3 regions of the Stenotrophomonas sp. STEN018 genome follow, and region 2 is predicted to be linked to each of the others. Evidence: predicted binding sites of a transcription regulator. Region 2 holds the regulator's gene; each other region holds the start of a gene.
The links. Region 2 encodes FliA, which starts transcription of late flagellar genes. Its sites were predicted from a motif close to TAAAGTTTNNCNNNCNNNGGCCGATAA; they were not measured.

Region 1 (9,097 bases), on a different contig from region 2:
TGGCAACCGTGGTCTCCCGCGCAGGGCAACTGCTGCTGGTAGAGGAAGAAAAGAACGGCCGGCGGGTATTGAACCAGCCGGCCGGCCATCTCGAGCCTGGCGAAAGCCTGCTCGAGGCGGCAGTGCGTGAAACCCGCGAAGAAACCGGCTGGGACGTGCACCTGACCGGCTTCATCGGCAGTTATCAGTGGACAGCTGCCGATGGCACGCCGTTCCTGCGCTTCGCCTTCGCCGCCGAACCGCTGCAGCACCACCCGGAGCAGGTGCTGGATACCGGCATCGTGCAGGCACTGTGGATGAGCCCGGTTGCCCTGCAGGCCGATATGGCGCGGCTGCGCAGCCCGCTGGTCTGGCATACGATTTCCGATTGGCTGGCCGGGCAGCGTTACCCGCTTTCGATCGTGCGACAGGTGGCACCGTGAGTAATCCCAATATCGTGGTGGGCGTTTCCGGCGGCGTGGATTCGTCGGTGGCTGCACTTACCCTGGTCCAGCAAGGCCTGGATGTCGCCGGTCTGTTCATGCAGAACTGGGCTGACGATGGCAGCGGCCATTGCCGAGCCGAAGATGACCGTCGCGACGCGGTGGCAGTCTGCGGGCGGCTCGACATTCCATTCCACTTCCGCGATTTCTCCAACGAATACTGGCAGGGTGTGTTCGAGCACTTCCTGGCCGAATATGCGGCCGGCCGCACCCCCAACCCGGACGTACTGTGCAACCGCGAGGTCAAGTTCAAGCACTTCCTGGACGCCGCCCGCGAACTGGGCGCCGAGCGCATCGCCACCGGCCACTATGCCCAGGTCGACCACTCCGGCGGTCGCTGGCGCCTGCTGCGCGGTGCTGATCGCGGCAAGGACCAGAGCTACTTCCTGCATCAGCTGGGCCAGACCCAGTTGGCGGCCACCCTGTTCCCGATCGGGCACATGGAAAAGAGCGAGCTGCGCCGCATCGCCCGCGAGGCTGGCCTGCCCACCCATGCCAAGAAAGACTCCACCGGCATCTGCTTCATCGGCGAACGCGATTTCCGTGAATTCCTTGGCCAGTACCTGCCGGCCCGCGAAGGTGAAATCCATGACCCCGATGGTCAGATAATCGCCCGTCACCCCGGCGTGTTCTATTTCACCCTGGGCCAGCGCGAAGGCCTGAACATCGGCGGCGTGCGCGGGCGCCCGGCGGCGCCGTGGTTCGTGGTCGGCAAGGACGTGGCGCGCAATATCCTGTACGTCGACCAGGGCCATGACAGCCCGTGGTTGCAGTCCAATTGGCTGCGCAGCGAAGCCATGCACTGGATTGCCGGCAATCCACCCGCCCGCGAGTTCGAGTGCACCGCGCAGACCCGCTACCGCCAACCGGACGAAGCCTGCACCGTGAAGGTGCGTGATGACGGTACGCTGGACGTGTATTTCGCACGCCCGCAACGTGCCGTCACCCCCGGCCAGTCGCTGGTGCTGTACGACGGCATGGAATGCCTTGGCGGCGCGGTGATCGCCGCCACCGATGCACCTTTGGAGCGCCGTTTGGCCGCCCCTGTTTCCCCTTGAGAGATGACCATGACTTTTTCCATCGATGACCGCGTACTTGCCTTGGCAGGCATTGCCCAGGCCTTGCAGCAGGTGCGCCGCATCGCAGAAACCGGCCATTCGGAGAGCGCCGTGGTGCGCACCGCAATGGACAGCGTGATGCGTATTGATGCCAGCTCGCCCGCCGCCGTATACGGCAGCGCCACCCAGGTTGAGCCTGGCCTGCGCCTGTTGCGCGACTACTTCCGCAATCAGGGCAAGGACGACCTGCTGCCGCGGCTTGCACTGTCGGTGATGCAGTTGGAACGCCGCTTCGTGCGCGAAGGCGCCACGGTCGACAAGGTGGAGGCCGGCATCGAGCGTGCCGCCAGCATCGCCCAGGACCGCGGCGACAGCTGCCACCCGGACGTGCTGAGTGCGATGGGCGCGCTGTACGCAGACACCATCAGCCAGCTCAAGCCGAAAATCATGGTGCAGGGCAACCCGCACTACCTGGGCCAGGCGATGGTGGTATCGGAGATCCGTGCGCTGCTGCTGGCAGCGGTGCGCTCGGCGGTGCTGTGGCGCCAGCTGGGCGGCGCTTACTGGGATTTCCTGTTCTCGCGCAAGGCCATGCTTGAAGCCATCGAGCGCCGCCTGCGCTGATTCTCAAGGCCCGTAATCGCACAGGTTACGGGCCTGCATCGCAAAACATCCCGGGATTCACGCCAGTGGGCTAAAGACCCCCTGCCCACTGCCGATACTGCATTCGTGACTCTCCCGAGAACGTCCATGTATTCACGTATTGCAATCCGTTTGGCAGCCCCGCTTGTCCTCACCCTTCTGGTTGTGGTCGCTGCCGCCCTGTCCTGGCCCTCTGCGGCCCTGTGGGCGATCCTGACCACCATGGTGTTGAGCTGGCTGGTATTTGCCTGGTGGAGCGTGCATTCGCAAACCCAGCGCTCGCCCGAGCACGCCAAGGTGTTGAAAGAGCAGGACCAGCTGCTCAATGAGCTGCGCAGCTTCGTCAGCAATGAAATCGACGGTTCGCGCAGCGAGATCGAGCGCGCCCGAGAGCTGATCCGGCAAGCGGTCGGCGGCCTCGGTGGCAGCTTTGATGCGATGAGCCGCAAGTCGCGCCAGCAGAGCCAGGCATTGGCCCGCATCGTTGACCGTGCCGGTGACGAGGGTGGCGGTGGCAATGGTGGTGTCGACGTGGCCCGCTTCGCCCAGAACGCCAGCCACCAGATGGAACAGCTGGTGGAAGCACTGGAACAGGTCAGCGGCCAGAGCAGCAACACCGTGCAGCACATCGACCAGATGGCGCAGCACCTGGACGGCATTTTCGCCCTGCTCGAAGACGTCAAGTCGATCGCCGACCAGACCAACCTGCTGGCCTTGAATGCGGCCATTGAAGCGGCGCGCGCCGGCGAAGCCGGTCGTGGCTTCGCGGTGGTGGCCGACGAAGTGCGCAATCTGTCCGAGCGCTCCACCACCTTCAACGAACAGATCCGCAAGCTGGCCCACAGCTCCAAGGACGCCATCGCCAAGGTGCGTGAAACCGTCACCCACATGGCCTCGCGCGACATGGACCGGTCACGCGAAGCGCGCCACGAAGCCGCTTCGATGCTGGACAGCGTGGCTGCCATCAATGCCTCGCTTGGCGACGGCATGCGTGAGATCTCCGAGTGTGGCCGCGCCATCGACGGCAGCGTCGCTGAAGCCGTGCGCGCCCTGCAGTTCGAAGACATCGCCACCCAGGCCCTGGGCGGCGTGCATACCCATCTTGACCGTCTTGGCGCAATCAACCGGGAGGCGGTCGCGCTGCAGGAACTGCTGCACCGTAACGGCGGCGTGTTCGATGGCGAGATGGTCAGCGCGTTGCAGCGCACCGGTAGCCGCCTGCGTGAAATGCGCGTGGAGTGGGAGCGCCCGCCGCACAAGCCGGTGTCCCAGCAGAGCATGGGCGCAGGCACGGTGGAGTTGTTCTGATTTCACCCCGCACCCGCTCTGCACCCGAGCCCCGGCCCCTGGCCGGGGCTTTGCTGTTGCTGCAACCGCACTGATATATGCTGACACCCCGCTCCACCGCCAACAGCAACGCTGAGCCAGCACCGCAGGCTGATGACGCCATGCCTCTTTCTACAGCCACCAACGGCATCTCCTTGAGCCGGCGCGAACAGCTCGCGCTGCTTGAACAGCGTGCACAGCAGGAGTTGCTGGAGTTGCGTGCATTGCGCGATCAAGCCCAGAGCCCCGGCCGCGCCGAGGACATCGATTGGCTGACAAGCTGCATCGACTGGGACCTGTCCGTTCCCTGATACACCTCTCGCGATGTGCCGCATATAGCCGGGCTACATGGATGCACGCACACTGCCTTTTTGTGGGAGCGGCGTCAGCCGCGAAGCAAAAGGCATCATCAGATGAAGGCCTGTCAGCATCGCCAGCTTCGCGGCTGATGCCGCTCCCACATGCAATGAACAACCTGGCCCCGGCCAGTGCAGAAGCAGCAGAGGGCTGATGTTCTGCGGCCTTTGCCGGGCCAAATGTCTTCACACATCGCAGCTCTTTTTGTAGGAGCGGCGTCAGCCGCGAAGCAAAGACAGCATCAGGTGAACGCCTGTATGTAACACCAGCTTCGCGGCTTACGCCGCTCCTACAGGCAAACAAAAGCCCGGCTGCAGGTCATGCAGCCAGGCTTTATTGTTCGCTTCTACAAGGATCAGTGGGTTGCGCTGATGGTCGTGATCGAACCCAGGTTCGGCAGCTCAAGCAACTCACCTGGGCCGCTACGCAACCACTGCACCATCTCGCGCGGCCGCAGCGGCCGTGAGAACAGATAGCCCTGCAGCTCATCGCAACCCTGCTGGATCAGCATCGCCGCTTCGGCTGGGGTCTCCACGCCTTCGGCTACTACCAGCATGCCCAGTGCATGCCCCAGATGCACGATGGCCTGGGTGACCTCGGCGGTGCCTGCATCGTGCAGCATGCCTTGCACGAAGCTACGGTCGATCTTCAGCCGTTGCACCGGGAAACGGTTCAGATAATGCAGGTTGGAGAAACCTGTACCGAAATCGTCCACGGCAAGCGGAATGCCATGCTGTTCGAAGACATCAAAACACTGGCGCAATGCATCGGTATCACGAATCAATGCCGACTCGGTCAACTCCAGCTCCAAGCGTTGCGCAGGCCAGCCGTATTGCTGGCAGATGCTGACAACGCGCTCGGCGAAGCCGCGATCACGCAGCTGCAACGCCGACACGTTGACTGCAATGCGCTCGAATTTCAGCCCGGCCTGCTGCCAGACCACGGCTTGCCGGCAGACTTCCTGCAGCACCCAATCGCCGATATGGATGATCTCGCCGCATTTCTCGGCAATCGGAATGAACTCGGCGGGGCTGCAGGAACCAATCCTGCCGCTGTTCCAGCGCAGCAGCGCTTCGATGGAGGGTGTTGCATCGCCATTGGCATGCACCAACGGCTGGTAGACCAGGCTGAATTCGTCGCGCTCGACCGCGCCATGCAGCGCATGTTCGATCTCGACCCGACGCTGGGTCCGTGCCAGCGCATCCTGGCTGTAATACTGGTAGGTGTTGCGACCAGCCTCTTTGGCAGCGTGCATGGCCGCATCGGCGGCACGCAACAGGCTGTCGAAGTCGTTGCGGCCCTCATCAAGCAGCGCGATACCCACGCTGGCGCCAACCTTCAAGGTGACATCCTCGCGGTAGAGAGGCTCGGCCAACGAAGCAATCAACTTGCGTGCCACATGCCCGGCGTCATCCGGCTCAACCAGGTTGCGCAGGATGACGATGAACTCGTCGCCATTGAAGCGGGCGAACAGATCGGCATTGCGCAGGTTCTGGTGCAGGCGCGCCGCAGCGGCTTTCAGCAACATGTCGCCGGTGGCATGACCAAAGGTATCGTTGATGCTCTTGAAGCCATCCAGATCAATGAACAGCATTGCGAGGACTGCACCGCGTTCGCGCGCCTCGATGATCGCTTCCGAACCCTGCTCACGCAGCAGCATGCGATTGGGCAAGCCAGTCAGCAGGTCATAGTGCGCCAACAGTTCCAGCCGCTCATCGGCTTCCCGTTCACGGGTGATATCGCGGAACAGCACCACGAAACGCTCCGGCAGGCCATCGCGTTGATCGAGCTCGATCAGTACCTGCACCCACACCCGTTGCCCGGAGGGGCGGTAGAAACACAGATCAAGCTGTTCTGGCAGCCCGCCCTGGGTGATACGCAGCAAGGCCGATTCAAAGTTGTCGCGCGAGTCCGGGATGTACAGCTCCAATGCCTGGTCCAGCGTGACCGGCGCCTTGCGCATACCATGGATGCGGTAGCATTCCTCGGTCCACTGCATTGCACGGGTACTGACCTCGATCTCGCAGCCGCCAATACGGCCCAGCGCGGACACCCGGTTCAGCAACTCGGTACGCCAGCGTATCAAGGCATCGGTACGGCGCTGATTGCTGATGTTCTGCACCTGCCCCAGCACCCGCTGCAGGCCTCCGGCGCCGTCGTAATCAAGTTCCACCCAGATGCGCAGCTGCTGCTGGGTCACCGGATCGCGGCCCCAGGTGATATCGAAACTGCCGCCTTTGGCCTCATCCAGCACGCGCCGCCAGCTGCAGAACAGATGTGTACGGGCATCGCTGGCAAGGTTGCGCAACCATTGTCGACCGGTCGGTAGAGCAGCATCGCTCCAGCCAATGGCGGCGGCGAACTCCTCGGACCATTGCACGCGCTTGCGCTGCGGCTCCCACACCCAGCTACCCATCCCTGCCACACGCTGGGCGCGGCGTAGCAACGCCTGTTGCGAGCGCAGCTCATCCTCCAGCGATTTCTGTTGCTGGATGTCGGTATAGGTGCCGACCATCCGCAAAGGTTGGCCGTCGCCGGCGCGGGTGACTACCTGACCGCGATCCAGCACCCAATGCCAGCTGCCGTCAGCCTGACGCAGGCGGAACTGACAGGCGAATGGAACCTGCGGATCATGCAGGTGCGCAGCAATGGCCTGACGCAGCTGCAGCTGGTCTTCCGGATGCACTTCATCCAACAGGCCGATGCCCGGCTGGGCAGCATTGGCGACATGCGCCGGACTGGTGCGGGTAACCGCATCGCTGACGATATCCCAGTCCCACAAACTGTGACCTGCCGATTCCATCGCCATGGCCCAGCGGGCATTGCGCGCCTCGGTATCGCTGGCCACGGAATACAGATAGCCCAGTGGTGCTGCCGAGGGTGACTGCACCACACTGAGCCAGCCGTCGAGCCGGTAGCGGTCCCCCGGCAGCGGACAGGCCACCGCCTCGTGCTGTTCCAGCTGCTGGCGGATGCCAGCCAGTTGCGGACAGTAACGTGACAGGCGTTCGGGCAGGCCCAGCTCCCTGGCCATGCCATTGGCGGCCAATGGTTGCCCGTCCGTGTCCAACAGCACGACGGCCGCGTTCAACGGATGACGAAGCAGGCTAGCTATGACGCCGCGATCCACGCGATCTATCTCCATGCCCGACAAACCGGGTACCCATTCGATAACGGCAGCAACTCGGCAGAATTGAGCACTTCGTCGTGCGCTCTGTGCACAAGCCGTTAAACTGGGGTGACGCTTGTCCGAAACCACCTCTCATCATGCAAGCCGATCAGGCATCTTCCGCTCCATCCGTGCCCGTCGCGCTCCTGCGGCGACGTGCATGCACGCTATGGCTGCTGGCTGTGGCCGGTTTTTTGGCGGCTGGCATGGCGGTATTGCTTGCAACGGACGCGAATTCAGCCGGCTGGCGGGCGCAAAGTGTGACGACGATCGCGGTGGTAATTTGTGCGACGCTCGTCCTGCTCTGGTGGCAGCTCTGGTCATTGAAACCCGCAGCCCGCTTCGGCCAGCAATTGCCTGTCGAATTCGAAGAGTTGGCGGCGCTGCTGCCTGACGGGGTACTGATTGCTGACGGCGATACAGTTTTCTATGCCAATCCAGCCGCAAGCAGCATTCTGGGCATTGGTGGCGGCCGCGGCGATACCACCGCACAGTTACTGGCCGGCCTGAGCGCACATGGCCCGCGGTCAAATAACAGCGAACTGCCGGTGCAACTATGCCGGATAGGCGGCGAGCCCTTTCACGCCATGGTGATCACCCAGCAACTGCAGCATCGCGGCAGGGCCCGCCAGCTCTTTGTGATACGCGACCTGAGTGAGCTGGAACACGGCCGGAGTGCGTTGGCCGCCAGCAACAGCGAACTGCAGGCCATGGCAGGGCGTTTGTTCTCCTTGCAGGAAGATGAGCGCCGCTCGATCTCGCGCGATCTGCACGACGATATCGGCCAAGCCATCACCGCGATGAAGCTGGCTGCCTGCGCCGCCCGCGATGAAGACGACAAGTCACGGCGGCAGGACGATATCGACCAGATTATCGAGCTTTCAGACAGCACGGTGATCAAACTGCGCAATCTGTCGATGCTGTTGCGGCCACCGCAACTCGATGCCCTTGGGCTGGAAGCAGCCTTGCGCTGGCAGGCCGGGCTGCTGTTCCGCTCCACCGATGTAGAGTTGCTGCTGGATGTGGACGCGCTGCCGCGCCGGCCCAGCAATGAGGTCGAACAGGCCTGCTTTCGGATTGCCCAGGAAAGCCTGACCAATGCATTGCGCCACGCCTGCGCCAGCCAGGTATCGCTGTCACTGCGTGACGGCAGTAATGGCGACCTGCACCTGCAGGTAGTGGACGATGGCGAAGGCTTTGATCCGGCGGGTCCACGCGGACTGGGCATGATCGTGATGCGCGAGCGCGCCCAGAGCGCCGGCGGCAGCCTGCATATCCAAACTGCACCGGGTGCCGGCACCCGTATTGATCTGCGTTTACCCTACGCAATGGACGCACAGTGACCCCCAAAGGACCCCGCCCGATGTGGAATGCCAGCCCCTCTTCGCTCGGTGATCGCGGCGACGCGCGCCCTGCCCGGCTGGGCGCCGGCAACCCGGAACTGGCCACCTTGGTGGATGCAGCCAACCGTACCGGCACTTCATTGATGCTGCTGCATCTGGACATCGACCATTTTGCCTCGGTCAACGAGAACATGAGTGCCGAGGTAGGTGATCAGGCCTTGATCCTGATCGCCGAGCGCCTGCGCGGCTTTCTTGGCGAGCGCGGCAAGCTGTGGCGGCACGGCAGCGATGAATTCCTGATCGCGGTGCCACGCAGCAGCCAAACCCCCGCCCCGGAAGAATTCGCCGAGCAGGTACGTCAGCAGATAGAGCTACCGTTGTCGGTACTGCCCTATACCCTGTTCCTGACCGCCAAGATCGGAGTCGGGCTCTGCCCTGAGCATTCCAACACCGCTACCGGGGTGCTGGATCTGGCCGAGGACGCCCTGCACCAGGCCGGTCGCGAAGGCGGCAATGCGGTGCATGTGCACGTGCTGCACAAACCCAGCAGTGCGCACAGCGAAAGCATCATCTCGCGGCAACTCGTGGATGCCATCGACAACGGCGAACTGCGCCTGCGCTACCAGCCCTTGGTCAGTGCCCGCGATGGCCATGTCATGGGCATGGAGGCGTTGCTGCGCTGGCAATCTCCTACCCTGGGCATGCTGGTCCCCGAGCGCT
Region 2 (9,897 bases):
CGGGAAGCCGTTTTGCCGGCCTGCTCAAATCCGCCGAGGTTGAACCGGTAGCCGCACTCGCACCGGTGCCGGCACCGCAGACATTCTTCGCCACGCAGCCGGCCGACGCCGACGAACTGCCGGTGGTACCCGCTTTCCGTCCCGCTGGCAGCGCCGCAGCCATCGCACCGCTGGCTGCAGCACCGGCGGTAACCCAGCAGACCAGTTTTGCCGACGCAATTGCCGCCGTCACCATCGCGCCGCCAGCACCGGTTGAGCGCGCCCGCTTTGTCATCGATCCGCCGATGCCCGAGCCCGAGCCGGAGCCGGCACCGCTGCAGCCGGCCGTTGCCGTGGCCATCCCCGCAATTCCTGCAGCGCCAGTCCTCGCCGCCCCCGCTGCGGCACCTGCAATCGAGCCGGTCGCGCCAATCGCTGCACCGATCGCTCCGCTCGCGACCCCGCAGCCGGTTGAAGCCCCTATCGTCGTCGCCAGCGAAACCGCCGCACCGGCAGCTGCCGCCACCACCGCACCGGTCAGCCCGGTAGTCATCGCCCGCGACGACGAACAACTGACCCAGCTGCGCCAGGAAGTAGCCGGCATGCGCCATCTGATCGAGCGCGAGATGAACCGCTTCACCGATGAGCGCCTGCGCGGCAGCGCGGTGCGCGCCAATGCACTGGACCTGATGGACGAATACGGCTTCGATGCTGGCCTGGCCCGCGACGTCGCCACCCAGATTCCGGCCGACATCGACCCCAGCCGCGCCCGCGGCCTGATGCTGGGGCTGATCTCCAAGAAGCTGCCGATCGCCCCGGTCGACCCGATGGAAACCGGTGGCGTGATCGCCCTGGTCGGCCCCACCGGCGCCGGCAAGACCACCACCATCGCCAAGCTGGCCTCGCGCTTCGCCGAAGCCCATGCCGCCCGCGACGTGGCCCTGGTCACCACCGACACCCAGCGCATCGGCGCCCGCGAGCAGTTGTACGGTTTTGGTCGCCAGCTCGGCATCGCCGTGCACGAGGCCAATAGCGGCACCGACCTCAACCAGCTGCTGCAGAAGCTTGCCGACTACAAGCTGGTGCTGATCGACACCGCCGGCCTGGGCCAGCGCGACCGCGCCCTCACCGCCCAGCTGCAGTGGCTGCGTGCCGCCGGCCAGATCCGCACCCTGCTGGTGCTGCCGGCCAACACCGCCTTCCAGGACATGGACGAAGTAGTCCGCCGCTTCAGCGCCGCCAACCCGCAGGGCGTGGTGCTGACCAAGCTGGACGAGACCGGTCGCTTCGGTTCGGCCCTGTCGGTGGCGGTCGATCATCGTCTGCCGATCACCTGGGTGACCGACGGCCAGGACGTTCCTGAGGACCTTTATCGGGCCTCCGCCGCAAATCTCGTACTTCGCCTTGAAGATTTGCGCCGCGCGGCCGATATGCCCTGCAACACGGAGTTGAACAATGCAGTCGCGTGAGTACGCCAAGCTGACCAACACCTTCCCCCTGTCGGCTACCCGGCACGAACCGGCAGGCCCGGTACGCACCATCGCGGTGACCGGCGGCAAGGGCGGTGTAGGTAAAACCAATGTCTCGGCCAATCTGGCCGTGGCACTGGCAGGCATGGGCAAACGTACCCTGCTGCTGGATGCCGATCTGGGCCTGGCCAACATCGACGTGGTGCTGGGCCTGCAGCCCAAGCACACCCTGGCCGACCTGGTTGCCGGGCGCGCCACCTTGGAAGAAGTGATCATGGAAGGCCCGAACGGCGTGCTGGTAGTGCCGGCCGCCTCGGGCCGTCGGCACATGGCCGAACTGCAGCCGGCCGAACACGTCGGCCTGGTCAATGTGTTCTCCGAGCTGGAGCGCGAGCTCGATGTGATGATCATCGACACCGCCGCCGGCATCACCGACAGCGTGCTGACCTTCTGCCAGGCCGCCCAGGACACCGTGGTAGTGGTCTGCGACGAGCCGGCCTCGATCACCGACGCCTATGCGCTGATCAAGGTGCTCTCGCGCGAGCGCGGCGTGGACCGCATCCAAGTGGTGGCCAACATGGTCCGCGACCCCAACGAAGGCCGCGCCCTGTACGAAAAACTGGTGCGGGTCTGCGAGAAGTTCCTGATCGATGTCTCGCTGAACTACCTGGGCTGCGTGCCGCAGGACGACTGGCTGCGGCTGTCGGTGCAGCGCCAGCAGCCGGTGGTCAAGCTCTATCCTTCCGCGCCAGCCTCGCTGGCGATCAACGAAATCGCCCGTCGCACCGCGCGCTGGCAAGCCCCAACCGCCCCGCGCGGCGGCGTTGAGTTCTTCCTGGAACGCATCATCCAGCAGAAGGTGAAGGCATGAACAATGCAGCCGCCCAATACCGTGAAGTCCAGCGCAACGCGGCCAATGACTGCATCGCCCGCCACGCCGACCTGGTCCGCCGCATCGCCCACCATCTGGCCGCGCGCCTGCCCGCCAGCGTCGAGGTCGATGATCTGATCCAGGCCGGGATGATGGGTTTGATCGAGGCCTCACGCAGCTATGACGCTGAGCAGGGTGCCTCGTTCGAAACCTATGCGTCGATCCGCATCCGCGGCTCGATGATCGACGAAATCCGCCGCGGTGATTGGGTACCGCGTTCGGTGCACCGCCGCGCCCGCGACGCTGCTGCCACCATCCGCAGGCTTGAGCAGAGCACCGGCCGCTCGGCCAGCGCCAGCGAAGTGGCCGAAGCGATGGAACTGCCGCTGCCCGAATACATGCGTCTGGTCGAAGACGCCTCACGCGGCCAGGTGCTGAGCCTGGAATCGCGGATCGAAGACCAGGGCGAGCTGGACACCCCGACCACCGGCGGTCCCAACCCGCAGCAGGTGCTGGAGCGCAGCCAGTTCGGCGCCGAGTTGGGCAAGGCCATCGGCCAACTGCCCGAGCGCGAGCAGCTGGTGCTGTCGCTGTACTACGAGCAGGAATTGAACCTGAAAGAAATTGGCGCGGTATTGGGCGTAAGCGAATCCCGCGTCTGTCAGATTCACGGCCAGGCCACGCTGCGTCTGCGTGGCCGACTGAAGATTTTCGAGGCGGCCGACGCCGGGCTCGAAGAACCATGAAGAGGAAAGTCTTTTGAACAAGAACATGCGCATCCTGATCGTTGACGACTTCTCGACGATGCGCCGCATCGTCAAGAACCTGCTCGGCGATCTGGGCTTCACCAATACCGCCGAAGCCGAGGACGGGCATGCCGCGCTGTCGATGCTGCAGAGTCAGCCGTTCGATTTCGTCGTCACCGACTGGAACATGCCAGTGATGACCGGCATCGAGCTGCTCAAGGCCATCCGCAACGATGCCAAGCTCAAGACCTTGCCGGTACTGATGGTCACCGCCGAGGCCAAGCGCGAGCAGATCATCGAGGCCGCACAGAGCGGCGTGAACGGCTACATCATCAAGCCGTTCACCGCGCAGACGCTGGAAGAAAAGCTCGGCAAGATCTTCGAACGCCTGGCAGCGAGCGCCTGATGAACCAGCTCGGGGAAGCATTGAGCGACAAATCGGCCCTGGTGCAGCGCCTGCAGGACGCACTGGCAGCATTGGAAAGCGGCGACGAAGCCGGTTGGCGCCGGGAAATCGACGCGCTGGCCGCCCTGCGCGCGCAGCCGATGATGTCCGGCCTGGGCCGGCTCGCACGCGAACTGGGCCAGGCACTGGGCGAACTGCCCAGCGTGCCCAGCGAAGCCGGCGAGCTGGATGATGCCTGCGCGCGTCTGGACCATGTGGTGCAGATGACCGAGCAGGCCACCCATCGCACGCTGGATCTGGCCGAAGAATGCCGCGCGCTGACCGAACGCCTGCGTGCGGACGGGCTGAATGCCGAACAGGGCGAAATCCTCGAGCGCATCCGCCACAACCTCACCGAAGTAGCGCTGACCCAGAGCTACCAGGACCTGACCGGGCAGATCATCCGCCGCGTGGTCGGCATCGTCCGGCGCGTGCATGAAGGTTTCGGTGCGCTTGGCCTGCCGCCACCGGAAGAAGATGCACGCAACCAGGGCCTGGCTGGCCCGGCCGTCAATGGCCTGGACCGCCACGCCGTGTCGCAGGTGGACGCAGACGATCTGCTCTCGGACCTGGGGCTGTAAGTCATGAGTGCTTTTGCCGACGACATCGCCGCCGACTTCATCCTCGAAGCGCAGGAGATCCTGGATCGCCTCGGCGAGCAGCTGGTGACGCTGGAACAGGCACCGCACGACAGCGAGCAGCTCAACGCCGTATTCCGTGGTTTCCACACACTCAAAGGCGGCGCCGGTTTTCTGGCGATCCATCCGATGGTGGAGCTGTGCCACGCCGCCGAGGAAACGCTCGGCATGGCCCGCGCCGGCAAAGCCGAACTGCTGGCGCATCATTTCGACGCCGCCCAGCAATCGCTGGACTGGCTGCAGGCCATGCTCGATGCGGTGTCATCCGGCACTGAACCGGAGCATGCACCTGCAGCGCTGATCGCCCAGTTCGATGTCGGCGCTGCACCGGTTGTTGTAGCGGCGCAACCCGTTGCTGCCGCCGCCGGTGACAGCGACCTGATCAGCGAAGACGAATTCGAAGCCCTGCTCAACGAACTGCATGGCAGTGGCACGCCCGGCGCCCAGCCTATCGTTGCGGCAAAGGCCGGCGATGAGCTGATCGATGAAGACGAATTCGAAGCCCTGCTCGACAAGCTGCATGGCGGTGCCGCACCCGGTGCAGTCGCCGTGCAACCGATTCCTGCTGCGCCCAAGCCCAAGCCGCCCGCGGCACCCGTCGCACCCGCACGCCCCGCTGCAGGCGCAGCCAAACCGGCTGTCGCAAAGGCTGCCGAGCCCGAGCACACCGTGCGCGTGGACACCAAACGCCTGGACGCCATCGTCAACCTGATCGGCGAACTGGTGCTGGCCCGCAACCGGCTCAAGACCTTGCGCATGCGCCTCAAGGACGAAGAACTGGACCGTGCAGTCTCCACCCTGGATATCGCCACCGCACGCCTGCAATCAGCGGTTATGCGCACCCGCATGCAACCGGTCGGCAAGGTGTTCTCGCGCTTCCCGAAGGTTGCCCGCGATGTTGCGCGCTCACTGCAGAAGGAAGTCGATCTGGAGTTGATAGGCGCCGATACCGAGCTGGACCGCAACCTGGTCGAAGCACTGGCCGATCCATTGGTGCATCTGGTCCGCAACGCCATCGACCATGGTGTCGAATCGCCGGAACTGCGCGAGGCCCAAGGCAAGCCACGGATGGGCCGGGTACGCCTGTCCGCTCAGCAGGAAGGCGACTACGTCAGCATTGAAGTCCAGGACGACGGCGCCGGCATCGACCCGGAACGCCTGCGTGCCAAGGCCCGCGACAAGGGCTTGCTCGACCCGGAAGCCGCCGCCCGCCTGACCAGCGAAGAATGCCTGCACTTGGTGTTCCTGCCAGGTTTTTCGACCAAGCAGGAAGTCACCGACATCTCCGGCCGTGGCGTCGGCATGGACGTGGTGCAGTCTCGCATCCGCGAGCTCAGCGGCCAGATCCAGATCCAGTCCGAGCTGGGCCGTGGCAGCCGCTTCCTGATCCGCGTACCGCTGACCCTGGCGATCCTGCCAACCCTGCTGGTGCAGGCTGGCGAAGACGTCTATGCCCTGCCCTTGGCGCGGGTAATGGAAGTGCTGCATGCACCAGCAACCTCGCTGGGTTGGTTTGACGGCCGCGCCGTGCTGGATCGCAAGAGCCACACACTCGCCCTTCTCGATCTGCGCCAATGGCTGGGCGTTACCCCGGCGCCATCGACGCTGTTGACCATCGTCGTGCTGCAGATGGGCGAAGCCCGTTTCGGCCTGGTGGTGGACCAGGTGCGCGGCCGCGAGGAAGTGGTGATCAAGCCGCTACCGCGTGCGCTGCGCGGCCTCAACGGCTATGCCGGCGCCACCTTGATTGGTGACGGACGTATGGCACTGATTCTGGATGTGGATGGATTGCGTGGAGTACAGGGCTGAGCAATGCAGACGCAAGCCGGCTGCAAACCCTGCACCCTCGCTATCCAACGGGGAATCGCGATCCCGACTGTCCCCTCTCCCGCCTGCGGGAGAGGGCGCCCCGCGAAGACGGGGCGGGTGAGGGGCGCTTTTAGCTTCTAAAGCTTGAAGCTGCCCTCACCCCAACCCATCTCCCGCAGGCGGGAGATGGGCTAAAGCAAGCAGCAGCACCGCTCATTGATTCAAGACCGCTACAACGAGGCCGATATACGCACCATGGACCGACTCAGCATCATTGGACTTTTCCTCGCCCTCGCCTCCCTGGTGGGTGGCAGCATCCTCAAAGGCGCTGGCCTGTCCTCGCTGTGGTCACCTGCTGCCTTCGTGATCGTCATTGTCGGCACCCTCGCGGCAATCCTGCTGCATACCTCGCCGGCCGTGTTCAAACACGCCTTCAAGATCGTGCGCTGGGTGATTCGCCCTCCCGCCAGCGACCGCCGCGCGCTGGTCCAGCAGATCGTGGACTGGAGCAATATCGCCCGCCGTCAGGGCCTGCTCGGCCTGGAGCCGCAGGTTGAACTGCAGGACGACCCCTTCATCCGCAAAGGCCTGCAGTTGGTGGTCGATGGCGTCGAGCCGGACACCATCCGCCACATGATGGAAATTGAACTCGGCAGCCAGGAACAGCAGGACCTGGCCGCCACCAAGGTGTTCGAAGGCATGGGTATCTACGCCCCAACATTGGGCATCATCGGCGCCGTGCTCGGCCTGATCGCGGTGATGAAGAACCTTGCCGACCCGAGCAAGCTCGGCCACGGCATCGCCGCTGCGTTCACCGCCACTATCTACGGCATCGCCTCGGCCAACCTGCTGTTCCTGCCGGTATCGGCCAAGCTCAAGGGCGTGATCGCCAGCAGCTGCCGCGAGCGCGAAATGATCATCGAAGGCCTGATCGCCATTGCCCAGGGCGAGAACCCGCGCAATATCGAAAACAGCCTGGCCGGCTTCGTGAACTGAACCATGGCCCGGCGCAAGCACCACGAAGAGCACGCCAACCACGAAGCATGGGCTATTCCCTATGCCGACCTGATGACGCTGTTGCTCGCCTTTTTTGTGGTGATGTACGCCATCTCGTCCTTGAACGAAGGCAAATACCGGGTCATGGCCGACGCCTTGACCACTGCCTTTGGCGGCGCTCCGCGCACCATCAGCCAAGTGCAGGTGGGCAACAAGCAACTGCAGGGCGGCGGTTTTGACTCACCATCGGTGATCAGCGCACCCAGCATGACCGGCGGCGCACTGGCCGATCCCACCCAGCTGCCGTCGATGGCATCGCATATGCGCATGCCGGTTTCAGCGCACAACCAGGAACAGCTGCAGCGCGCCGAACGCCAGCTCAACCAGATCGCTGATCGCCTGAGCAAAACGCTGGCCCCGCTGGTCAAGCAAGGCGTCATCACCGTGCGTCGCACCGAGCTGTGGATCGAAGTCGAGATCAACAGCGACATCCTGTTCGGCACCGGCTCGGCAGCGCTGGACGTCGGCGCCCGCAAAACCCTGGGCACGCTGGCCGACGTACTGCTGGACGCGCCCAATGGCGTGCGCGTGGAAGGCCACACCGACAACCTGCCGATCGCCACCGCGCAGTTCCCGTCCAACTGGGAATTATCGGCAGCGCGTGCAGCCAGCGTAGTACATCTGTTCGCCGATCACGGCGTGCAACCACAGCGGCTGGCGATGGTCGGTTACGGCCAGTTCCGCCCGCGCGAAAGCAACGATGCGCCCGAAGGGCGCAACCGCAACCGGCGGGTGATGGTGATCATCCTCGCCGATTCGGCAGCCGCAGCCGATCTGCCTGCTGCCAGCAACACCACAGCCAGTACCCGCGGCGATGACGGCAGCGGCGGCAGTTCTGCCGCAAGCGCCGTACGCAGCGCGGTACCGGCGGTCATCGAAGGAGTCCAATGATGCGCATCTGGGCCATAGCCAACCAAAAAGGCGGCGTCGGCAAAACAACCACCACATTGTCGCTGGGTCGCGGCCTGGCCGCACGCGGGCACAAGGTGCTGCTGATCGACCTGGACCCCCATTCCTCGTTGACCCGCGCTTTTGGCGTGCCAATTGAACCCGTGCCGCAGGGCGTGCAGGAGCTGTTCGCCGCCCCGCCGCATGAAATCGCTGCATTGGCCCGCCACAGCGATATTCCCGGGCTGGACTACCTATGCGCGCAGGCCTCGCTGGCAACACTGGAGCGCCGCAGTGCCAACCAGCCCGGCCTGGGCCTGGCCCTGCAGCAGGCCTTGGCACGTCATGGCGAACAGCACGACTACATCCTGCTCGACTGCGCGCCGACGCTGGGCCTGCTGATGATCAATGCACTGGCCGCGGCCGATCGCCTGATCATCCCGACCCAGGCCGAACCACTGGCCCTGCACGGATTGGACGGTATGGTCCGCACCGGTGAAATGGTCGAGCGCTCGCGCAAGCGTGCACTGCCGATCTCGGTGCTGCCGACGCTGTTCGACCGCCGCACCCGCGCCGGCAACGAGACCTTGAAGCTGATGCAGGAACGTCACGGCGAGCGCGTCTGGGAAGACGCGATTCCGGTTGACACCCGCATCTGCAATCCTGCCGCACTTACCGTTCCGGTGATTGGCGACGATTATCCAGGGCGCGGCATGGCCGCGTACCGTCACGCGCTGGAATGGCTGCTGCTCAGCGAGGCCGCGCAGCTGGAGCGCGCCGCATGAGCAACGACGTACTCGACGACTACCTGGGCGAACTGCTGCTGGAAGCGGTACCGGAAGCGGTGGTCGCAGCGCCCGCCAAATCGCAGGCGTTCGAAGCGCCGGGCGACAGCGCCGAACTTGAAGCAGTGTTCGAAGCCGCACTGGCCGAGGCGCAAGCCAAGCCAGCCGCCGCCGCTCCTGCTCCTGCTCCTGCTCCGCAAGCCATCGCGCCCGGCGATACCGCCGCTTTGCAGGCCGCGTTCGATGACGCGATGGCAGCCACCAGCGCCGCCAATGCCGGCCGGCCGCCAACCTGGGATGACCTGCCGGACGAAGTGATCTACGAAACCGGCCCGGCCGAAAGCCGCAAGCTCGCCCATAGCGACAGCGCCAACCTGCAGGCTGCGTTTGCAAGCGCAGCCGGCCTGCCTGCGCCCGCAGTAGCCCCACCGCGCAACGTCGCCAACGTTCGCAACTTGGACGAGCGCTCAGCAGACGCACGCCCCAGTACCTGTCAGGAACTACAGGCACAGGCACGGCGCCCAGCCGACGGCCCGCAGCAGCGCCGCGCCTCGGAGCGCAGCTCGCGCTGGCTGCGCCTGCGCTGTGGCCAACAAACCTACGCATTGGAACTGCTGAAAGTGCAGGAAGTGGTGTTGCCGGTACCGTTGCTGGCCCTGCGCGGCACCGGCCCGGCAATGCTCGGCATCATGAACCTGCGTGGCCAGGTGGTGCCGGTGATGGATCTGTGCCGTCACCTGGAAGTGCAAAGCGCCCCGGAAGACTCACAGACCCGCATCGTCGTACTGGAAGAGAACGGCGAGACGCTGGGCCTGCGCGTATCGGCGGTGGAAGACGTCGCCAACCTCAATGACTCACAGATCGAGCCGCCAGACACCGCGCGCATCTGCCAGATCTCAAACGAACTGTTTCGCGGCATCGCCCGCATCGGCCAGCAACCGATGATCCTGCTGGACGCCGGGCGCCTGCTGCGCTGAGCAAAGCCTTGCCTGCTCTCTTTCGCGAAGCAAAGGGGAGGAGGCAAAGGTAGTGCCGAGCCATGCTCGGCAGAGGCTTTGCCGGTAAGTCCCCAGCCGAGCATCGTTCGGCTCTACCCGATCAACAGCTACCCCTCCCCAACCCTCCCCTCCGCCTTCGGCGCAAGGGAGGGAGCAGAGCTCAGCCCTCCCCAACCCTCCCCTTCGCCGCGCGAAAGGGAGGGGGCGAAGCTA
Region 3 (9,897 bases), on a different contig from region 2:
GCGACATTGTCAGCGACGCTGTGACTGCGCTGGGCCAAGGCCCGGATCGGCAGCAGGATGCTACGGGCGACGGCGTTGGCCCAGAGCAAGGCGATGACCGCTGCGACGATGCCGCCGAAAATGATCCCCAGCAACGGTTGTTGCCAACGCGCCTGGAAGCTCTGTTGTGGTTCTCCTACCACCAAGGTCCAGCCCGGCGCAGCTTGCAACCGGTGGAAGGCGAAGATCACCGGCGTGCCCTCGTTGCTGCTGGCATCGAACAGCCCGTGCTTGCCGCCACTGCGTTGCAGCACCCTCCAGTCGGGTACCTGTTTGCCGATGTAGCGTTCCGGTGACAGTGATCGCGCAGCAATGACGCCATTGTTGTCCACTACCGCAGCCAGCAGTTGTTGGTCGTTGCCAGTACCCATGATGCTGGCGATCAGGCGATTGGATGGCTGCACCATGGTCAGCACGCGGACGTCGTCGGCATCGCCGAAGGGCAGGGCGATGGCCACTTCCGGGGTATTGGTGACCGCGTTGGTGAACAGGTCCGAGACCTTTACCTCGTCTTCGCGGCGAGCGTCCTCCAGCAAACCCGGCGGCAATGTACGGGCCTGCTCGCTGTTGTCCTGGATCAGCCTGATGTCGGGATTTTCGCGTGCCCATGCCCGCAGCTCCGGGGCGGTTTCCTGCAGCTGCGGTGCCAGCAATGACAATAGACGCAGTTGGTTGACGTTGTCTTCGATGCCCTGATCGACACCGCGTGCCAGCGCGGTGGCGGTTTCCTGCAGGCGTTGTTCGGAGCTGTGGCGGTAGTCGCGGGCGGCATTCCAGACGGCGAAAGCGCCGATCACCAGCAATGGCAGCAGAGTGGCAAGGATCAGCAGGTGAAGACGTGAATGCAGGCCACGGGTGCGCGCCAAGGTGTGCTGCGCTGCCGACGGGGTAGTTGCCAAGCCTCAGTCTCCGGTTGCCGTTGCGCCGTTAGCAGCCAAACCCGAGTAGCTGCCGAGGGCGGCGTGGCGCTGTTATGGCACGAACCCGGTACGGTTGGAAGCAGGGGGGAGGCCGGGCGCTGGTCCCCACTGTCCAATCCTGGCCGTGCAGGGCAGGTGTAGACAGTCGCAATGGATACGTGATTGCGGTCACGCTATCACATCGAGCTGACGACAAGGGCTCCCGCATCGTCCGTCAACGCAGAAAATGGCGCAGATGGGGTCACTTCGGGCCTTTGCGTCAAGCGATATTGACGCCGTTGTCAAGGGCGCTTCTGGCTCCACATCCACTCCCACATCGCGGGGTTGCGATAGGTGGCGTCCCAGGCGTTGTGCTGGACGTCCGGGTATTCGGTGTAGCGGAAATCTGCGCCCATCTGCCGGCTGGCAGCGGCGATTGCGCGATCATCAGTGGTCGGTACCAGCTCATCGAGGGCGCCGTGGAATATCCAGGTAGGTACGCCGCGCAGGCGGCTGACGGCGCTCTGGTATGGATCAGCAGCATCGGCAACCTGGTCGACCATCAGCCCCGGCCGGTCCGCCCGCGGCGCGCGCAGCGCGCCACAGATCGGCACCAATGCGGCGAACTGTGTCGGCCGGGTCAACGCAAGTTCCCAGCTGCCATAGCCGCCCATCGAGATGCCGGTGAGATAGATGCGTTGTGGATCAGCGGCAAACTCCTTGCTGGCCGCGTCCAGAACCGCCAACGCCATGCGTGCGTTGCGTCCGCGCCATTCTTCGCCCTCAGGCACTTGTGGGAACACCACCAGTGCCGGGAAGGTGTCCATGCTCTGGGTGAGCCAGGGACCAATCCCGGCCAAGGTAGGCTTGAGCCCGTCATCGCCGCGCTCGCCGGAGCCGTGCAGGAACAGGACCAGTGGGCGCGCGCCTGATGCTGTGACAGTAGTGGCTGGCACAAACACCTGGTAACGGAACTGACGGCCTTCGAAATCGAGCTGCCGCGCGACGAACTGCCCCTTGGTTGGTGCCGTGTTGGCGGTTGAGGGCAGGCTGTTGCAGCCCATCAGCATACCCAGCAGACATAGCGACATCAGAATTCGACCCATTGCTTCCGGCTCCATGGCAGAAGCCGTCAGCCTAGCCTGATTGGGCGTGTGCCAGAATGCTTGCGGCTACACCGCTGTGGCGATCTGCGCTGTTATTGGGAGTTGTGGATGAAAAAACTGCTGATCGTTGCGTTGGCAACGTTGTTGGCTGCCTGCAGCCAGGGCCTGAGCGGCACCTGGAGTGATGGCATGGGAATGGTGAGCTACAGCTTTGACTCCGACGGCAAGGTAACGGTTGAAATGCTGGGCAAGGCGCAGCAGACCCGCTACACCCGCGACGGCAACATGCTGAAGGTTGCAGTACCTGGCACCGAAGCAGAGTCGGTGGACTTCATCATCAACGAGGATGGCTCGTTGCAAGGCCCGATGGGCGTGCGTCTGCAAAAGCAGAAGAAGTGACGCTGTATTCGCTGCTTGATCGGCGATGAGGGTGGTGCCGGCTCCATCAGGCGCTGGCGGCGGCTACGGAAGCGCAGGCTCATGCCATTGGATCGCGACAGGGGCGTTCTTGGCGTCGTGCGAACAACCAGGCTGATTGCTCAGGGCCAGCCCGTCTTGCTGTAGCGATGGAGCCGAGGCTACGCCCTGCTTGAAACTGCGAAGGGTGAAGCCCGTTTCGATGGAGACGCGCAGGCGCGCACTGGCCAGCGGGTAATGCATGAGCCGTTGAGGGTGCCCACGCTGCTTGCGCGGCTGATGTTGCGCTCGGTGGTCAGCCGGTTTCGGCCAGGATCGACGTCCAGGCGCTCACTGCTGGCCAAGTCGTCAGTGCCGAGCTCGAATTCTTCGATAACGCCTATCGACATGGCGACGACTCCATGAGGTGGTGGCGGGGCGCTGAGACCCGTTGCAGCAGGCACACAGCGACAGCAGCTGGTGCGGGGTAGTGCTGAAAGAGGCTCAAGACGCGTGCAGAAAGCGTTCAATTTCGCGTGCGGCTTTTTCGACTTGTGTGCTCAGTGATGCCTTCAGATCCGCCGGCAACACCGAGCGCGGGACCATGATGCTGATCGAGGCCAGTACGTTGCCTTCACGGTCACGCAATGGATAGGCCACTGCCGAGACGCCGGGTTGGTAGAACGATTCGCTGATGGCGTGGCCACGTGCACTGTCGTCGCCCAGCAGCTCGATCAGGTCCTGTGGTGTCTTTGGCCCTTGTTCGGAGGTAAGTGCAAATGCAGGCTCTGGGTAGAGTGAACTCAGCTCCTGCTCGGGCAGGGCCATCAACAGTACGCGGCCTATTGCGGTGCAGTGGGCGGGTAGGCGCGTGCCCACGCTGACGCCCGTAGGTAGCTCGCCGATCGCGCTGGCACGGGCCACGTATACAACGTCGCGCCCATCCAGCACACACAAGTGCGCAGAGTAGCTGGTGATATCGCGTAGCCGTTGAATGACGGGCTGGCCGATCTGCACGATATCCATCGATGACAGATAGTCAAAGCCCAGTCGCAGAATGCTGATGCCAAGGCTATAGCCGCCACTTTCGCTGTTGCGATCCAGGAAACGCATCTGTTCCAGCGTCTGCACGGTGCGGTAGGCAGATGCTTTGGGCATGCCGGTACGCTGGCAGACCTGGGTGAAGCTCAGTTCACCACGCTGCTGTCCAAACAACAGCAGCATGTTCAGGCCCTTCTCCAGTGCGGGCACCATGTAGCGGTTGGGTACTTTTACCAGTGTTGCTTGGGACGTTGACATATCCGTCTTCTCCTTTAGTTGAAGACAAACCCGTCATTGACGGGTAGGGCCTTCCCGCTGACGAAATCCGATTGGCCTGATAGGGGGAGCACTACCGTGCCGTCGAAGTCGGCGGCGTATTGCGCCCGCTGCAAGGTGAGTCTGTTTTCGTACAGGGCGTGTCGTTCGGCAGGAGTGCACTCGGTGGGTTCGCACTGGGTCAGGCCCGGTGTGATTGCACTGATGCAGGTGCCGTTGGTACTCGGTTCACGCGACATCGGCCGGGGGAAAGCCGATGTCCTTGGCGACTACCTTGGCTGCGTAGGGATATTCATCGCGCATCCGCGATTCTGCGCAAACAGTTTTCCAGCTCATGCCGTTTTTCCCGCTCATGGAGGGTGAGGTTGGGGTTTTATATTTGAAACTAAATATTATTGCGGAGGCAGCAGTTCAACATAGCAGTATCAATGGTGCTGGCAATCAGGAAATTGGCCATTTGCATGTGCTGCTATTCACAAATTCGGAACCCGGAAAAACTGTTTATTGATTGCGGTGGTGGTTTCGGACTTTGGCTTTTGTATGAATATTCGTTTAGTTTAATTGGTGAAACTTTGGTGCTGCCGAATTGCGTGGCTTGCTGATTCCCAAGCGGCAGGGTCTTTGGCTTTCCGTTGCGCTCCGGGCGTTTTGGGCGGTGTCTGCATTGTCGCGATCATCGTGGCGCGCCTCGGGATGGTGGTTGGGTGCGTATTGGTGATGAGCAGTAAGCCGCTGCTGGGTATGGTGCGGATCTAAAAGCATGATGAAAGTGTGGCGGCTTGATTGGTTAAGTTACTTTCTATTTGAATATAGGGGGCGGTGTCCTCGCGTTTCTTTGGGATTTGTCCTAAATGAATCTGGTCTGCGCAGAAACTGGAGTGGGCTTGGCAGTGTTGTTGTATTCATCTTTGCGAAGCAGTAGGGTTGGCTAAAGAACTGCGGGCGTCGGCCGATATACCGGGCAGCTTTCCGCGTGGGCCATTTTGTTTTAGTCATGGTGATTATCTCGGCAGTGTTTGCAGCAGTGGTTGCCGGAGGCCTGGTCTGGCTCTGGCAGCGGCGCAGTGGTGATGTGGCACGTCCGCAACGGCGGCTGCGTGTGCCGCCGTCGGCTAGCGCAGCGACAGTCGAGGATGCTGCGGTCGTCGTCAGCGTTGATGATCTGCAGCGGCGCTTCCTGCTCAGCGCGCTCAGCGCCGCCGATACGCCGGCCGATGCGCTGCGCGTACAGCGTGCGGTGGTGGACGATGTGGTTACGGCGCTGAGCCGTGCGGACCTGTCCTCGCGCTACACGCCGCGCCGACCGAACCTGCTGCCGCAGCTGATCCAGAGTGTGAATGACAGTGCTGCCTCGTCGCGCTCCATCGCCCGCATCATCGGCAGTGATGCGGTACTGGCGGCAACGTTGTTGCGTATCGCCAACAGTTCCCTGTATCGCCTGCAACGGCACGACATCCAAAGCATCGAGCGGGCGGTGACGCTGATCGGCAACGATGGCATCCGTCAGATCATTTCCGCTGCATTGGTGCAGCCGGTCATGGAGTCAGCCAGCGGCGTTGATGCTGAGTTCTCGCGTTTGCTATGGGAGTACACCTTGCGGGTGTCGCTGGCCGCTGCTGACCATGCGCGCAGTGTGGAACGCGAGGATGGCTTCGCTGCCCAGCTGGCTGGCCTGCTGCTGGGGCTGAGCGCGGCAATGGCGATGCAGGCGGCTGCCGATGTGTTGGCGCGGCCGCCGTTGCGCGCACGTGAGCCGGGTACTTTGCTGGAAGTGTTGGAGCGCTGCAGCGCGCCGACCGCGGTGCGGATTGCTGGGCATTGGAAGTTGTCGGCGCCGATCGTGCAGGCGCTCAAGCAGGTGGAGATGCCGGCTGCCACGGGTTTGGGGCGCTCGTTGCAGATCGGGCAGTTGGCCGCAAGCGCGGCGATGCTGCATGCACAGGGCCTGATGAGCGAGGCTGAGGCCAATGCAGCGCTCGCCAGCCAAATGCCCGAACACGTGGCGGCATGGTTGTGGAAGCGGATGACGCAGGCAGACAGCACATCGGATTGAGGTTGGTTCGGGCGGAGCGCGGGGCGGGCCGCGTCTGCATATGGATATCTACTGGAAGACCGCCCCGCAATGCCGACTGCACAGGCTAGAGCTGCGACTCCAGCGGCAACCAGCTGATCACCTGGGTGCTGGCGCGTTGCATCAGTCCTGTGTCTGGTTCGGTACGCAGGCTTATTGGTGGCGTGCTGGCACGGTCCAGCCAGCGCAGTTCGTGGTCCTTGTTCAAATACACCCAATAGCTCAGTTCCGCGCTGGACAGGCGCAGGTATTCCTGACGCAGGCGTGCAGCCAGCACCGGGTCATCGAATAGTGCGCCCATTTCGGTATTGAGATAGGCCGAGCGCGGGTCGAGGTTGAACGAGCCGACGAAGCCACGGCGATCATCCACCACGAAGGCCTTGGTATGCAGGCTGGCGCCACTGCTGCCGAAGGTGGATGCCTTCTCGATGTGGCCACGGGCCTTGAGTTCGTACAGCTGCACGCCGCCGGCCAGCAACGGGCGCCGGTAATGCATGTAGCCGCTGTGCACTGCAGGTACGTCGTTGGCTGCCAGCGAGTTGGTGATGATGCCGACCTGCACGCCGCTTTGGACCTGCTGGATCAGGCCCTTGGTGCCGACTGCGCCGGGCACGAAGTAGGGCGAGATCAATAGTGATTTGTGCTTGGCACTGCTCAGTACCTCGACCAGGCGGGTGACCAGCCATTGGCTGCTGTCGCCGCCGACGGGCTTGCGTGGCGGGTCCGAGCGGATCCTTACGCCGTCGGTCCAATGCAGGTCCAGTTGCTTGCTGAGGTAAGCATCGGTGAAATGCGATCGCACGCGTTGCAAATAGGGTTCGGCTTGCTGCTGGCGTGCGTCCAGCTCGGCCTGGCTGATGAAGTTGGCCATCTGCTGGTCGGTGCTCTGATGCAGGGCGGCGATCGGCACCACCGCGTCGCTGTTCCAGAATTCATCGAAGATGTTGCTGGCATCGTTGGCGACCGGGCCGGCCAGCAGCAGATCGAGATCGCGGAAGTTCACGTCCGGGCGCGCGTCGAAGTATTCGGCGCCGATGTTGCGGCCGCCAACGATGGCAACGCGGCCGTCAGCAACCCACGCCTTGTTGTGCATGCGATGGTTGATGCTGAAAACCCGCTGCACCATCTCGACCAGTCGCCATAGTCCGTCGCGGTTGCGGAACGGGTTGTACAGGCGGATCTCGATGTTGGGATGGTTGTCCAACGCCAGCAGCTGCGGGTCCAGCCCGGTAGCGTTCATGTCATCCAGCAGCAGGCGCACGCGTACGCCGCGTTCGGCTGCCTGGTAAACGTCATGGGCGAGCAGGTGGCCGAGCAGATCGTCGTGCCACATGTAGTACTGCAGGTCCAGGCTGCGCCCGGCCTGGCGGGTGATGATCGCGCGTGCGGCGTAGGCCTCGAGCCCGTCGGATAGATACACCGCGCCGCTCTTGCCGGGGTGATCGGCCAGCAAGGGTTGCAGTTGGCGGTCGATCAGGGTCTGCTGTGCCTGCAGTGGCAGGGCCTGCGAAGTCGCACCGACGGCCTTCGGGGTGAGGTGGTCACCCAGCAACAGGCCGCTGCCGATCAGCAGCAGCACAACGGCCAGCAGGTAGGCCAGGAACCGCAGCAGGCGTTTGGGGCGATGCTTGTTTTCCATGCGCGCATCCTAACGGTGTTGGTGACCTGGCGGCAGTTTGTCCTGATTCCATGACGTTCCGGGGGTGCGGGGAACGCCCCTGGTGGGCGAGAATCGAGGTTTGCGTTTGCCCCGAGCCCTGTAATGACCGAACGTTCCTCCTCTATCCGAGCGCCCAGTCTGGTGCTGCAGATTGTCATCGGCCTTGTCGCCGGCATCGTGCTGGCGATGGCGTGGCCAGCCGGCGCGACCGCCGTTGGCCTGCTCGGTACGGTATTCATTTCCGCGCTGAAGGCAGTGGCGCCGATCCTGGTGCTGGTGCTGGTCACGGCCTCTATCGCCAATCACCAGCAGGGCCAGAAGACCCATATCCGGATGATCCTGGTGCTGTACATGATTGGCACCTTGGCCGCGGCCATGGTGGGCGTGGCAGCCAGTTTCCTGTTTCCCAGCACATTGACGTTGAAGGCCGCCGAGACCGGCATGAGCGCGCCGGGTGGTATTGGCGAGGTGCTCAATACCTTGTTGATGCAGATCGTCGACAACCCGGTACATGCGCTGCTCAACGCGAACTACATCGGTTTGCTGGCATGGGCAGTCGGCCTGGGCCTGGCACTGCGCCACGCCAGCCAGACCACCCGTACCCTGGTCAGTGATTTCTCCGATGCCGTCACCTGGGTAGTGCGGTTGGTGATCAAGCTGGCACCGCTGGGTGTGTTCGGTATTGTTGCCTCGTTGTTGGCCGAGTCCGGCCTGGGAGCATTGAAGGACTACCTGCATCTGCTGGCGGTGTTGATTGGCGCGATGCTGTTCATGGCCTTCGTCGGCAATCCGCTGATCGTGGCGGTGGTGACCCGCCGCAACCCCTATCCGCTGGTGCTGCGCTGCCTGCGCGAGAGCGGCATCACCGCATTCTTCACCCGTTCCTCGGCGGCAAATATCCCGGTCAACATGGAGCTGTGCCGCAAGCTCGGCCTGCATGAGGACACCTATTCGGTAGCAGTTCCGCTGGGTGCGACCATCAACATGGCAGGTGCGGCGATCACCATCTCGGTGCTGACCCTGGCGGCGGTAAATACCTTGGGTTACGCGGTTGACCTGCCGACCGCGCTGCTGCTCAGCGTGGTTGCCGCAGTCGGCGCCTGCGGCGCCTCCGGCGTGCCGGGCGGTTCGCTGTTGCTGATTCCCTTGGCCTGTGGCCTGTTCGGCATTCCCAATGAGATCGCCATGCAGGTGGTTGGTGTCGGTTTCATTGTTGGTGTGGTGCAGGACTCGGCTGAAACCGCCTTGAATTCGTCCACCGACGTGGTGTTTGTCGCGGCGGCCGAACAAGCGCGCGGGCGCGCCTGATGGCCATGGCCGGGCGCATCACGCCAGCGGTACGCATCGGCGTTTCGATAGCGATTGCGACTGGCCTGTATGGCATTTCGTTTGGTGCGCTGGCGGTGGCATCGGGGTTCAGCGTGGCGCAGACCGCCGCGCTGAGCCTGTTGATGTTCACCGGTGGCTCGCAGTTCGCCTTCATCGGCGTGATCGGCGCTGGCGGTGCGGGCGCAGCGGCGTTTGGCGCGGCCACGCTGCTTGGCATCCGCAACGCGTTGTACGGGGCGCAGATCAACCGCATGCTGCGCCCACGCGGTTGGCTGAGGCCGCTGGCAGCGCAGGTCACCATCGACGAATCGGCGGCAACCGCCGCCAGCCAGAGCGATCCGCAGGAACAGCGTCGCGGCTTCTGGGTGGCAGGGCTGGGCGTTTACCTGTGCTGGAACCTGTTTACTTTGTTGGGTGCGCTGCTGGGAGACGCGTTGGGTGATCCGCGCCAGTGGGGCCTTGATGGCGCCGCCGTTGCCGCCTTCCTCGGCTTGCTGTGGCCACGCCTGCGTTCGCGCGAGCCGGTGACGATTGCGGTGGTCTGCGCGTTGGTGACGGTGCTGGCCCTGCCATGGGTGCCGCCAGGTGTGCCTATTCTATTGGCTGCCGCGGTGGCCGCGGTTTGGGGTTGGTTTGGCAGGGGGCCGGCGGATGAGGGCTTGGAGCCCGATGTCGCGCCCAAGGTCGACGTTGCTGCCAAGGTCGAGCAGGAGCCGACACCATGACGCTGTGGGCATGGATCATCGTGGGCTGCGTTGCCGCTTGGGCGATCAAGTTCGCTGGCTATCTGGTGCCGGTGCGGTGGCTGGAGTCGCCGCGCATGAACCGCGTTGCCGGCTGCCTGACGATAGGTCTGCTGGCCTCATTGACGGCAATGAACACGGTGTCGGCCGGGCAGGGGTTGGCCTTCGATGCGCGCATCGCCGCGTTGTTGGCCGCAGCGGTAGCCTTGATGCTGCGGGCACCGTTTCTGCTGGTGGTTATTGTGGGTGCAGCGGCTGCGGCTGTGATTCGACTGTTATGAGCGCAGTCGACCGTTGTGGGAGCGGCGTCAGCCGCGAAGCAGGTGTTTCGTCCGCG

Region 1: the regulator FliA is predicted to act here: its motif matches at 2,236-2,262, upstream of ACVOMB_RS19155 (methyl-accepting chemotaxis protein).
Region 3: the regulator FliA is predicted to act here: its motif matches at 4,687-4,713, upstream of ACVOMB_RS12785 (HDOD domain-containing protein).

Annotation. Positions count from the first base shown of each region.
Region 1 covers NZ_JBRREK010000075.1:1,176-10,272, reverse strand. The annotation lists gene ACVOMB_RS19170 (NUDIX hydrolase) at 1-422, shown strand, start outside; gene mnmA (tRNA 2-thiouridine(34) synthase MnmA) at 419-1,540, shown strand; gene hflD (high frequency lysogenization protein HflD) at 1,550-2,164, shown strand; gene ACVOMB_RS19155 (methyl-accepting chemotaxis protein) at 2,291-3,490, shown strand; gene ACVOMB_RS19150 (hypothetical protein) at 3,568-3,819, shown strand; gene ACVOMB_RS19145 (bifunctional diguanylate cyclase/phosphodiesterase) at 4,221-6,995, opposite strand; partial or broken gene ACVOMB_RS19140 (sensor histidine kinase) at 7,397-8,377, shown strand; gene ACVOMB_RS19135 (EAL domain-containing protein) at 8,398-9,097, shown strand, end outside.
Region 2 covers NZ_JBRREK010000017.1:69,544-79,440, reverse strand. The annotation lists gene flhF (flagellar biosynthesis GTPase FlhF) at 1-1,448, shown strand, start outside; gene ACVOMB_RS08835 (MinD/ParA family ATP-binding protein) at 1,435-2,319, shown strand; gene ACVOMB_RS08830 (RNA polymerase sigma factor FliA) at 2,316-3,065, shown strand; gene cheY (chemotaxis response regulator CheY) at 3,079-3,471, shown strand; gene ACVOMB_RS08820 (protein phosphatase CheZ) at 3,471-4,091, shown strand; gene ACVOMB_RS08815 (chemotaxis protein CheA) at 4,095-5,957, shown strand; gene ACVOMB_RS08810 (flagellar motor protein) at 6,213-6,953, shown strand; gene motD (flagellar motor protein MotD) at 6,957-7,904, shown strand; gene ACVOMB_RS08800 (ParA family protein) at 7,904-8,686, shown strand; gene ACVOMB_RS08795 (chemotaxis protein CheW) at 8,641-9,663, shown strand.
Region 3 covers NZ_JBRREK010000030.1:20,133-30,029, reverse strand. The annotation lists gene ACVOMB_RS12810 (bifunctional diguanylate cyclase/phosphodiesterase) at 1-938, opposite strand, end outside; gene ACVOMB_RS12805 (carboxylesterase family protein) at 1,241-2,044, opposite strand; gene ACVOMB_RS12800 (hypothetical protein) at 2,153-2,443, shown strand; gene ACVOMB_RS12795 (IclR family transcriptional regulator) at 2,945-3,739, opposite strand; gene ACVOMB_RS12790 (hypothetical protein) at 3,754-3,996, opposite strand; gene ACVOMB_RS12785 (HDOD domain-containing protein) at 4,752-5,810, shown strand; gene ACVOMB_RS12780 (phospholipase D family protein) at 5,896-7,467, opposite strand; gene sstT (serine/threonine transporter SstT) at 7,591-8,796, shown strand; gene ACVOMB_RS12770 (AzlC family ABC transporter permease) at 8,796-9,542, shown strand; gene ACVOMB_RS12765 (AzlD domain-containing protein) at 9,539-9,841, shown strand.